Regions from separate parts of the Wukongibacter baidiensis genome, predicted to be linked through region 3. Evidence: a T-box and tRNA genes for the amino acid it is inferred to sense, from the RefSeq annotation. Region 3 holds a T-box; the other regions hold tRNA genes.
The links. The T-box of region 3 lies ahead of R9X47_RS13680 (valine--tRNA ligase). A T-box ahead of a tRNA ligase gene usually reads a tRNA of that ligase, here a tRNA-Val.

Region 1 (4,252 bases), 100 kb from region 3:
TAAGATTAGAAGAATTAGAAGAATTCCAAATAGGATTCTTCAGGAAATAAGAAAGTACTCTAAGATGATGTTAGAGAAGAAATAATATAGAATAATATGAGATACTTGAAGGAAAAACAATAAATTCATAGAATATCTTTAGATAGAGCTGAAGTTAAACCATATCTAAGGATGTGAAGCTATGGGTAAAAATAGAAAAAAAAGAAAGGGAAGCTTCTTAAAAAGAAATAGAATTGCTTTGCTTTTTTTAGGCGGCTTATTGGCATATTTATCAATAACTATAGTGAATCAAGAGATAAAACTAAGAGATCTGCAAAAAGAAGAAACGCAATTGCAAAAGAGAGCTGATCAACTAAAAGAAGAAGTGAGTGAGATGGAAAAGAAATCCAAAGAAAGTGCGAATCCAGAGTTTATTGAAAAAACAGCTAGAGAAAAATTGAAAATGGTAAAGCAAAATGAGATAATATACATTATTCAAGATGAAAAGCAGTCAGATTAAATTAAAGTGCGAGATACCTGATAAAAGTTATATTGACATAGTTGGTATGATAAAATATAATTGATGTGAGGTAATAACGTAAAAAAAATTAAGGAGGAAGGTTTTTAATGGCCTTGGAAATTGGTAAGGTAGTTGATGGCACTGTTACAGGTATTACAAATTTTGGAGCTTTCATACAACTGCCAGATGGGAATACTGGACTATGTCATATTTCAGAAATAGCTGATGAGTACGTAAAGAATGTAAAAGATTACTTAAAGGAACAACAGGTAGTAAAGGTTAAGATTATTGAGACGAATGGTAAGGGGAAGGTGAGTCTTTCAATACGAAAAGCCATCGACCCGGAAGTAAAGAAAGCAGAAAGAAAACCTGAATATCAGAAGAATGAAGGAAGACCAAAATATAACAAGCCACAAAATGATCAAGGCTCAAGAAACTATGGATCTAAACCACAAGGATCTAAATCCTATGGATCTAAACCTTACGGGTCTAGACCACAAGGAGGATCTAAGCCTTACGGATCTAGATCACATGGTTCGAAATCACATGGTTCAAAGATGCAAGGCGGTGGCTTTGAAGATATGCTGTCAAAGTTTATGAAAGACAGCGATGAAAAGTTGAAAACCATGAAGAAGAGTGCCAGCAACAGAAGAGGCAATGGCTTTAATAGAAGTGGTGAATAATTAATAGATAATACCGGGAATTTTTTCCCGGTTTTATATATGTAAACAAGCCGTAAAGGAGAAGTAAATATTATGGAAAAATGTTGTGTCATTGACATTGGGACAAACTCTATAAGAATGCTTACTGCAAAGCTTGAAAATGGATATATAATTGAGAATGAAAAAATCCTTGAAATGACCAGAATAGGTGAAGGGGTAGACAGAACAAAGACATTATCTAAAGAGGCTATAGAGAGAAGTATCGCCGCACTTAAGAAATTTAAAGACAAGGCTTCATGCAATGGAATAGATGACATTAAGATAATCGCAACTAGTGCCGTTAGGGATGCTGTAAATAGAGAAGTCTTTCTAAAAAGAGCTAAAGATGAGCTAGGCTTAGATATTGAAGTGATTAGTGGTGAAAGAGAGGCTGAATTAGGATTTATAGGAGTTATTAATGGAATAGATGAACAGGTAGATAATGTATTAGTTATAGATATTGGTGGGGGAAGTACCGAGTTTGTATTTGGAGATAGTAAGGGTATAAGATTCTCCAAGAGCTTAAATGTTGGAGCTGTTAGAATGACAGATAAGCATATAGACACCGATCCTATTTCTGATATTGAAATGGATAGTTTAGCAGATGATATAAGAAGAATAATAGATGAAATAGTTGGAGACTTACAGAAATTTGAAATAAAAGAGGTTGCAGGGATAGGCGGTACAGCTACATCCTTGGCAGCAATAGCTCAAAGCCTAGAAATTTATGATAGAGAGAAAGTCCATAACTATAATCTAACAATTGAAGAAATAAGTAATATGGTTGATCGTTTTAAGCTCTGCGATAATGATGAGCGTAGAAAGTTTAAAGGACTGCAACCGAAGCGTGCTGATATTATTTTGGCTGGAAGTAAAATTTTATATGAAATACTTACAGCATTAAATATCGAGAAAATAAGAATCAGTGACTTTGATAACCTTGAAGGCTATATTTATTGGGAGAAAGAAAATATAAACAAGAAATAGCCGAGACAGGATATTCCTATATATGGATAAAAAAATATGTAGTCTTTTATTGACAAAGGGTAAAAAATGTTGTATTATATTACTTGTCGCTGATAAAAAATATCCCGCCGGGGTGGCGGAACTGGCAGACGCACAGGACTTAAAATCCTGCGGTCCTTAAAGACCGTACCGGTTCGATTCCGGTCCCCGGCACCATTGTGGCGGCGTAGCTTAGTTGGCTAGAGCGTTCGGTTCATACCCGAAAGGTCGGTGGTTCGAGTCCACTCGCCGCTACCACAAATTAAAACTGGAGATAATGATCAAATCCTAGCATGCTCCAGGCATCTTAATCTAATTAAGGGCGCATAGCTCAGCTGGGAGAGCACCTGCCTTACAAGCAGGGGGTCACAGGTTCAAGTCCTGTTGCGCCCACCAAATTATTTGCCTAGAGGCAAATAATCAAACTTTTAATACGGTCCAGTAGTTCAGTTGGCTAGAACGCTAGCCTGTCACGCTAGAGGTCGAGGGTTCGAGTCCCTTCTGGATCGCCATTATGCTGGTGTAGCTCAATTGGTAGAGCAGCTGACTTGTAATCAGCAGGCTGCGGGTTCGAGTCCCATCATCAGCTCCATTAAGAAAAAGACACGGAAAAGAAAACCGTGTCTTTTTCTTTTACGTTAAAAAGCTATACCTATAACTTTCTACTGATAAAATGACTTCAATCGTCTTTCTTCTATTATTTCCTAGGAAATATGATGTCGAAAATAAAATTTATAAAAGCATACACTTGATTTTGTCTATCGCTGATATAAAATGTCTTAAAGTTTTTGGAATATCTAGAGTCATCTTGACAAATATTTTAGACACCTATTGTTATAATTCTTATTAACAGGGGGTGTTTTTATTATGTTAAAATTAAATACTGGAAATTTAAAAAAGGTAGGTCGAAAATATGGACAAGCTACCCATATAATAAATAGACATTTTATCTTTTTAGCACTAATAGCTTTTTTGTTAGGACGAGCCTCAATTCTCGAAGGGCTAATGCCCTTTGGAGTAGCATTTTTCTCAATAATGATAATAAAGGACAAAAGGAATATTGGATTAGGAGTAATTGTTTTACTTGGAATAATGACAACTGGGCCTGATCAATATAAGTATATGTTTATATTGGGATCTATCGCGCTCCTATTTATGACTGGCATTAGAGGGCTGAACTTTAATATGTTTAAATTAGCTTTTTTAACAGCAATAATTACATTTCTAGCAGGAGCCGGGTACGTATTTTTTACTGATTTTTATTTATATGATTTGTTTATGATTGGATTTGAAGCAATTGTGGTATTTGTTTTTACATATATTTTATCCTATGCCGTTCCTGCGCTTACCAATAACTCAAACAGGAAGGTATTATCTAATGAAGAAGTTATTTGTATTGCCATTGTAGCAGCAGTCGCCGTACTTGGATTATCAGAGGTAAATGTATTTGGATTCTCACTAAAAAATATTATTGGAATGTTATTGACCCTATTTTTTGCCTATAATGGAGGAGCGTCCATAGGAGCAGCTGTAGGGGTAACTATTGGAGTTATAACCAGCATGACCATAACAGGAGCTCCGATTATAATAGGAATATATGCTTTCTCAGGGTTGTTGGCAGGAATCTTTAAAGATATGGGCAAGACAGCATCTGCTTTAGGAATGATATTAGGTAATTCTATATTAACCTTTTATGTTAATGGATCAACTGAGACAATTATACAATTAGAGGAAATATTGATTTCCTTTGCTATTTTCATTGTAACTCCGAAGGCCTTATCTGGTTATATGGCTAAAATCATTAACTCTAAAATAAATACCATTGAAATGGATAGGTTGTACAGCGAAAGAATTAAAAAGTTTACTAATAAGCAATTGAGGGAGTATGCAACAGCGTTTTCAGAGCTAGCTGTGACATATTCTAAAATATCCGAGAAGGAAAAGATTATTGAAAATAATGAAGTTACAAACCTTATCAATGATATAGCTAACTCCATATGTGCAAACTGCAGTATGAAAAGAAGCTGTTGGGATAATTATTTCTATA
Region 2 (4,252 bases), 2.6 Mb from region 3:
ATTTAGAAGTTTTGAGTATTCTAATAATAAAGGTTTTTTAGCTAATTGTTTGACACTGCAAATGGCCTGTGTTAAAATTAGTATGAGCTAGCTTAATTAAATCTAATTTTTGGAAGTTTTAGGAGGATTGATTGTTTCATGAAAGGTAAAGTAAAATGGTTTAACGGAGAAAAAGGATACGGATTTATCACTGCTGAAGATGGAAATGACGTATTCGTTCATTATTCTGCAATTCTTGGAGATGGATTCAAGACTTTAGAAGAAGACCAAGAAGTTGAATTTGATGTTGTTGATGGTGACAAAGGACCTCAAGCAACTCAAGTTACTAAGCTTTAATTTATAGATAATTAATAAGCTTATCGGCCCTGACTAGTTCAGGGCTTTATTGTTGCGTTTTTGACCTAAATAGAATCACAGATCTAGACAAAAACTTCATTTTGATTTCTCAAATATAGATATGAAAGCAACCTTTATTCATTAAAATTTAATTAGCGGATTGTATAATAAGAGTAAATATTTTAATGATATTTGAGAAATCAAAATGTTACCCTGGATTAACCAGGGTTAATAAAATATTTTGTATTACTAGAGGGAAAAATATAAAGTGAAAGAGCTGATTTTTATCAGCTTTTAACATAGCAAAGATATAGAGATTCCAGTCAAAACTTTAATTTATACACATCAAAAATTCCCGGAAACATCGGATATTTTGATATATATAAGTTAAGGTTTATTTGGAACTCTTTATAGTTGGAGGGATTACTTTGAAAAATTATATAGTACGAGGACTTGCTGCTAATAAGAGCATAAGATTATTTGCTGCGGTAACAACGGATATGGTTGAAAAGGCTAGAGAAATACATGACACAACCCCTGTTGCTACTGCAGCTTTAGGTAGAACAATAACTGCTGCATCTATTATGGGATATATGCTCAAGGGTGAAAAGGACAAGGTGACCTTACAAATTAGAGGTTCTAATAAAATAAAGTCTATTGTGGCAGTTGCTGATTCTAAAGGATCTGTAAAGGGTTATATTTCCCACCCTCATATAGATGTAACCTTAAATGAAAAGGGGAAACTAGATGTAGGCGGTGCTGTAGGGAAAAATGGTAAGATGATAATTGCAAAAGATCTAGGTCTTAAGGAACCATATGTAGGACAGTCAAACTTAATAACTGGTGAAATAGGAGAAGATCTGGCTGCATATTATATGTATTCAGAACAGCAACCATCTGTTGTATCACTAGGAGTACTACTGGACGTAGACGGCTGCGTAAAGGCTTCAGGTGGGTTTATTATTCAGCCATTACCCGATGTAGATGAAGAAACCCTAATTAAACTTGAAGAGGCAATCAAGGATATTCCGTCTACATCTTCTATGGTAGATGAAGGGATGACAGGAGAAGAAATATTAAGAGCTATACTAAAGGACTTTGATGTTGATATAATTGAAAAAACTGAGATAGATTTTGTTTGCGATTGTTCAGTGGACAAGATTGAAAAGGCTTTACTTAGTATAGGTGAAAAAGAACTCAGATCTTTAATAGAGGAAGATGGCAAAGCAGAAATAAAGTGCCACTTTTGCAATAAAAAATATTTATTCAACGAAGAAGACCTTACTGGATTATTAAATGAAGCTTTAGGCCATAAGTAGGTATATAACTCAGATTGTTCAATGTAACGTTGAATAATCTGAGTTATTAAAGTTTATGTTGGACATTGATACACTTATAAGGAAATCAAAGAATCACTTGACAATAAGTTTAAAATGTTGTATTATAATATTTGTCAGCTCAATAATAAGGGCGCATAGCTCAGCTGGGAGAGCACCTGCCTTACAAGCAGGGGGTCACAGGTTCAAGTCCTGTTGCGCCCACCAAATTATTTGATGCTAGACAAGTAAAGTATATTTAAAATACGGTCCAGTAGTTCAGTTGGCTAGAACGCTAGCCTGTCACGCTAGAGGTCGAGGGTTCGAGTCCCTTCTGGATCGCCAAATATGCCCAGATAGCTCAGTCGGTAGAGCAGGGGACTGAAAATCCCCGTGTCGGTGGTTCGATTCCGCCTCTGGGCACCATGTGCGGTAGTGGCTCAGTGGTAGAGCATCGCCTTGCCAAGGCGAGGGTCGAGGGTTCAAATCCCTTCTACCGCTCCAATTAATTAAATAAGGCGGCATAGCCAAGTGGTAAGGCAGAGGTCTGCAAAACCTTTATTCCCCAGTTCAAATCTGGGTGCCGCCTCCATTGACAACAAAGTCATCCAAAGGGATGTCTTTTTTTTATGTTATGATAGAAACTATAAAAGGAATTGAATGAACGGTTAGTGTAATAATATAGAGATTCCAGTGTAAGTATTAACTTATATACATCCAAAATTCCGAAAAACATTGGATATTTTGATAGGTATCAATTAAGCTTCGTTAGGACCCCTTTATAATAGTAAACACGTGACTAAAAAGTAGGTGAACTGATGCAATGGATAGTTTTATTGAAACACCTTTTTTGCCTAAGGGAAAAGTAAAAACTGTTGTAGTAGACAAGAGAGTTGCAAAATGTATTCAGAATAAAATACGAGCTAAAGGTATAAATATTATTGAGGCTCCTTATTGCAAGGACTTGTATGAAGCGGTTTCGGCACATCCTGATATGCTAATGCATCATATTGGAGGAGATGAAATCGTCGTTGCTCCTAATATATATTTTCAGGCTAAGGAAAAATTTAAGATGTTGAATTTGAAAATAATTAAGGGTGATACTACACTAAAAAGTTCCTATCCAGATAATATTGCATATAATGTAGGGAGGATAGGGAGATTTGCCATACACAACTTCAAATACACCGATAAAAAAATAATAGAAAAACTTGAACAGAAGAAAGTTGAATCTATAAATGTAAAGCAAGGATATTCAAAATGCTCTATTTGTGTAGTAAATGAAAGAGCTATAATAACTTCCGATAAAGGAATAGCAAAAAAAATAGGGAAGTATGATATAGATGTACTGCTTATCGAAAGCGGATATATTGAGTTGCCGGGGCTGAACTATGGATTTATAGGTGGAGCTTCTGGATTAATTTCAAGTAATAAACTACTCTTTTGTGGAAATACTAAAAAACATCCCGATTTTGAAAAAATAAAAAAATTTCTTGAAAAATATTCGGTGACCTATGATTGTGTTGGAGAAAAAAAGCTTATAGATATAGGTTCGATAATACCAATAACTGAAAAACTTTGATAGAGATTCCAGTCGAAACTTCAATTTATATATATCCAAATATTTGAGTTTTTGTAAGTTTCTAATGTGTATAAATTAATAGACTAGTAATAAGAACAATATAAAAACCTTAGTAAATATTAGTTATATATAAATGACAGGAAAAACAAAAACTAACAGAACAATGTTTGTATATGCTCTTTTATACTCCCATATACTACAATTGAAAGGAGGGCTTTATAACAATGGATTTACTTTCAATTACTTTATATGAAAATGTAGACAATACGAATAAATTAGTAGATAGGATCCTAAAAAATTATGGAAACGAAGACCTCAAGATAAAAAGCAGCGTAGTAGAAGATGGAAAGTTTAATACTATCAAATTTTATATAGATGAGGATTTTATTAGGGAAAATAAGAAGCAATATGATGAATGCTTTGATGAATTTAATCATCACGTAGCCATAGGTATATCTAATTATATAGTAGATATCTTAGAGATAAAAATAGTAGAAAAAATTTTATATGCTAATTATTATTTTCTAAAGGCAAATGAAAAAAGGTTGATAATTGAAGAATTAAATAAATGCTTTGACAATGAAATTTATGATAGAAGTATCGATGTGCCCTACAAGGTAAATAGAAAAGCAAAAATTCTTTATAGGTTATTAGATTTTCTGGATGAAAATAATAACATAAATATTGAAGGTTTTGTTAATTTCAGACTAAGGAACTACCTTGAGGATCTATATGAAATAATTGATAGAGTAATTGAAGAATATGTAATGGAAAAAGAATATAAGGAATTCATAAAACTATTGAAATATTTTGTGGATATTCAGGAATCAAAAATTGAATTAATTAATATTGTAGTAGATAAAACAGGAACATATCACTTTTTTGATGAGGGAAACAACTTGATTAATGACGAGTACATAAGGGGATTGATAGCTGATCTAGTAGATAGCAACCTAAACAATGATGATATGCTTGTTAGTACTCTAATAACTATAGCACCAAAAAAAATAGTATTTCA
Region 3 (4,252 bases):
AATATACCGCAAAATTATGTTTTGCCAATGATAGCAGTTTGTCTTGGGTATTCTAAGACAGACAATAGAAAACAGAAGGGCAGGATAGATCTAAATCATATTTTTCATGACAATCAGTATAAAAAGCCATCGGATAATGAAGTTATGAGGATTATAGAAGAATATGATGATGAGAAAAGAAATATTGGGCTAATAGAAAATTGGAAAGAGAAGGGTTATAAACACTATCTAGAGTGGTTTTTTAATAAATGGTCACCTGTAATTGGATCAAGGATAGAAAGCAATGCCTTCGTTGAGGTGCTAGAAAAACACAAGATAGTTTGATGTCAATCAGTTTAGATGGGTTGAGAATTATTTGATTGAGACTAGTAAAGAACGAATTTTTCTGAAATATTATAGAGGTTTCTATTGGTCTAAATAGAATATAACAGGAAGATGGTAACTATTAATAGATAGGGTGTTTTAATAGATCAAAGAACGAGTCGGAAGTTGACAAGGAGGAGAAATAGTATGGAATATATAATGAGAACATCTAGGTTGGGTCTGAGAAGATGGAAGGAATCTGACTTAGAACCATTTGCTGAGATGAACATGAATCCAGAGGTCATGAAGTATTTTCCTAGCACACTTACAGTAGAAGAAAGTAACTCATTAGTAGAAAGAATCAATGAACATTTTGACAAGCATGGATTTGGATTATGGGCTGTAGAATTGTTGGAAAGTAAAGAATTTATTGGATTCATTGGTTTAAAAATACCTGGATTTGAAGCTGAATTTACACCATGTGTTGAAATCGGTTGGAGACTAAGTAATGAGTTTTGGGGAAATGGATATGCCACTGAGGGTGCAAAAGCTTGTTTAGACTATGCTTTTACTGACCTAGGGATTTCTGAGATCGTTTCATTTACAGCTGTTTTAAATAAACCTTCAATGAGAGTAATGGAAAAGCTAGGTATGAATTATGAAGGTGAATTCCTACATCCGAAACTGGATGAGAATCATCCATTGTGTAAACATGTTTTATATAAGATTATCAAAAAATAAACTTTTGAATAATATGTACTAAAAAAGAAAAACTATATACAATTTCTTTTGAAAATATTAAATAAGTTTTTCTTGACATTACTTTTAGGCGGCTATATAATGTCTGTAACAATATTTAAGCTAATAAGATTTAAAGACTTTGATGAGGAGGAGTACATAATCACCTGAGTCATAGAGAGGAGATGTTGGTGGAAATTCTCCATGAAGGGTTTATGGAAGGTAGCCTCTGAGTTGTGAACCGAAATCATAAGAGAGTAGACTTCGCCGGAGTCCCACCGTTAAAGGGGAAGTAGTATCGGATAAAGATTTTTATCTCGTACTATATATTGAGAGTGTGTATTTACACAAACTTAGGTGGTACCGCGGAGATTACATCCCTTCGTCCTAATGATAGGACGGAGGGATTTTTGTTTTGCCGGCATTAAAATATAAACTTCTAGGCGCCTAGAAAAAATACAGAGATTCCAGTGAAAACTTCAACTTATACAGATCAAAAATCCCAAGAATCATCGAATATCTTGATATATACAAATTTAGTTTCACTAGGAAATCTTTATAGGAGGTTTTAAAATGTTAGGTAAAAAGTATAAATACGCTGAAACAGAAAAGAAGCTTCAAAAATTTTGGGAGGAAAATAATATTTATTCCTTTAAAATGGATGATGACAGGGAAATATATTCTATCGATACCCCGCCACCTACAGTTAGTGGAAAACTCCATATAGGACATATTTTTTCTTACACTCAGGCTGAAATGATTGCTAGGTATCAGAGAATGCAAGGAAAGAACGTGTTTTATCCCTTTGGATTTGATGACAACGGATTACCTACAGAGAGACTTGTAGAAAGAGAGCTTGGAATTATTGCAAGGGATATGCCTAGAAGTGAGTTTATAGAGAAATGCTTAGAAACTACAGAAAAATATGAAAAAATATTTAAAGAATTATGGCAGTCCCTAGGATTCAGTGTGGATTGGAACTTAGAATACAAAACAATAAGTCCTTTAGCACAAAGGATTTCACAAAAATCCTTTATTGACCTAGTAAAGAAGGAAAAGGCCTATGCAGAAGATAGCCCAGTATTGTGGTGCACCCATTGCCGGACTTCTATAGCACAAGCCGAGCTAGAATCAAAGGATATAGACTCTACCTTTAACTGGATACCATTTTATATTGAAGATGAGACAGTATATATAGCTACAACTAGACCAGAACTACTCTATGGCTGTGTTGCGCTTTTTGTACATCCTGAAGATTCACGATATACGAAATATATTGGTAAGAAGGCCAAAGTTCCCTTATATGACTTTGATGTACCTGTATTAGCAGATGAAAATGCGCAGATAGATAAGGGCACAGGGATTGTAATGTGTTGTACCTTTGGTGATACAGTGGATTTAGAGTGGTACAAAAAATACGATTTACCCTATAAAAAGGTTATTGGTTCTGATGGAACAATAGATGAAAATGTGCCGTACATTAGCGGATTTGAGATAAATTGGGCTAGAAAAGAGATTATTAGGATATTATCAGATAATGACCTATTAATTAAAAGTGAAACTATAGTTCATGCAGTATCTACCCACGAAAGATGTGGAAGTGAAATAGAGATCATTCCTTCGAGACAATGGTATATAGATATTTTAAGTTCTAAGGAGGATTTTCTAAAGGCCGCTGATGAAATAAATTGGTATCCCGAATATATGAAAAATCGCTATATAACTTGGGTAGAGAACCTAAAATGGAACTGGTGTATTTCAAGACAGCGCTTTTTTGGAGTACCATTTCCCCTCTGGTATTGCAGTGAGTGTGGGAAATACATTTTAGCAAGGGAAGAAGACCTACCTATTAATCCATTAGAAGATAGTCCTAGAGAAAAATGTAGCTGTGGATGCCAGGAGTTTATACCTGAAACAGCCGTATTAGATACATGGGCGACTTCTTCAGTTACGCCATTGATAAATGCTAAATGGAATGAAGAAGGTGATATGAGTGAAAAGTTACTTCCTATGAGTATGAGGACTCAAGCCCATGAAATAATTAGAACCTGGGCATTTTATACAATAGTAAAAAGTATCTACAACACTGGACAAATACCATGGAAGGATATCATGGTATGTGGGTTTGTATTAGCTAAAAAAGGAGAAAAAATAAGTAAGTCAAAGAAAAACTCACGCTTATCACCACCTGAGCTGATAAAGGAATATTCAGCAGATGCTGTTAGATACTGGTCTGCAACTGCAAAGCTAGGAACTGATACTATGTTCTCGGAAGATGAATTAAAGAACTCAAAGCGTTTTATGACAAAGCTATGGAATGCTGCAAAGTTTACTTTAATGCATTTAAAGGACTATGAAGGTGCCATACCAGAGTATATACTACCAGCTGATAGATGGATAATAGAAAAGTATAATGATACAGCGCGAAGGGCTAGTGATAGTCTAAATAAATATGAAATAGGTATTTCAAGGCAAATTATTGATGATTTCTTTTGGAAGGATTATTGCGACAACTACTTGGAGTTAGTAAAGGATAGACTATACAAACCGGAAATCTACGGAGAGAAAAATCGTATTTCAGCACAATATGCATTATACAAGGTATGTCTAGGCATTTTAAAGTTGTATGCTATATATGTACCTCACATTACGGAAGAAATTTTTAGTGCATACTTTGTTTACTATGAGGATACTATATCGCTTCATGAACAATTGTGGGAACAGGCAGATACAATTGACGAGAATATTTTAAGTTTTGGAGAAACTCTTAAGAAAATATTAATGGAAGCAAGGAAATATAAGTCTGAGAGAAATATGTCATTAAAGGAAAGTATAAATAAGATTGAAGTAGTAACCGATAATAATATAAATCATTTGATGGAAACCATGTCAGATCTAGTTGCTTGTACTAAAACTAAGGAAATAATCATTGAGGAAGGAAGTAAAACCTTAGTAAGGATTAACTAGGAAATCTTTTAAACAGATTGGAAAAGAATCAATTAACTTTTTCCATCACCTTTCAGTATTTGAAACATATAATTCGCACTTGAAATCCAAAATTTACCTCGTATACAGGAAGAAATCAAGTAAAAAATACAGACGAGGTGATTCTAGTGAAAAGAAGAGGCAAAAGAAAAAGTAACCTGGAAAATTTCTTCAAAGAAATGGCATATGAGCTTGCTGGAGAAATTGGAGCAGTAGATAATGAAGA

Region 1: it encodes a tRNA-Val, which carries the amino acid that the T-box ahead of R9X47_RS13680 (valine--tRNA ligase) is inferred to sense. The anticodon was not compared.
Region 2: it encodes a tRNA-Val, which carries the amino acid that the T-box ahead of R9X47_RS13680 (valine--tRNA ligase) is inferred to sense. The anticodon was not compared.

What each region holds. Positions count from the first base shown of each region.
Region 1 is NZ_CP138202.1:3,101,219-3,105,470, reverse strand. It holds gene yabQ (spore cortex biosynthesis protein YabQ) at 1-85, shown strand, start outside; gene R9X47_RS14130 (FtsB family cell division protein) at 182-499, shown strand; gene R9X47_RS14125 (S1 RNA-binding domain-containing protein) at 607-1,182, shown strand; gene R9X47_RS14120 (Ppx/GppA phosphatase family protein) at 1,255-2,187, shown strand; tRNA gene R9X47_RS14115 (tRNA-Leu) at 2,294-2,382, shown strand; tRNA gene R9X47_RS14110 (tRNA-Met) at 2,387-2,463, shown strand; tRNA gene R9X47_RS14105 (tRNA-Val) at 2,526-2,601, shown strand; tRNA gene R9X47_RS14100 (tRNA-Asp) at 2,641-2,717, shown strand; tRNA gene R9X47_RS14095 (tRNA-Thr) at 2,722-2,797, shown strand; gene spoIIE (stage II sporulation protein E) at 3,073-4,252, shown strand, end outside.
Region 2 is NZ_CP138202.1:5,631,296-5,635,547, forward strand. It holds gene R9X47_RS25450 (cold shock domain-containing protein) at 139-336, shown strand; gene hslO (Hsp33 family molecular chaperone HslO) at 765-1,655, shown strand; tRNA gene R9X47_RS25460 (tRNA-Val) at 1,805-1,880, shown strand; tRNA gene R9X47_RS25465 (tRNA-Asp) at 1,921-1,997, shown strand; tRNA gene R9X47_RS25470 (tRNA-Phe) at 2,003-2,078, shown strand; tRNA gene R9X47_RS25475 (tRNA-Gly) at 2,082-2,156, shown strand; tRNA gene R9X47_RS25480 (tRNA-Cys) at 2,170-2,244, shown strand; gene R9X47_RS25485 (DUF6873 family GME fold protein) at 2,476-3,234, shown strand; gene ytxC (putative sporulation protein YtxC) at 3,459-4,252, shown strand, end outside.
Region 3 is NZ_CP138202.1:2,997,449-3,001,700, reverse strand. It holds gene R9X47_RS13690 (hypothetical protein) at 1-324, shown strand, start outside; gene R9X47_RS13685 (GNAT family N-acetyltransferase) at 511-1,044, shown strand; T-box leader at 1,175-1,434, shown strand; gene R9X47_RS13680 (valine--tRNA ligase) at 1,615-4,008, shown strand; gene R9X47_RS13675 (hypothetical protein) at 4,155-4,252, shown strand, end outside.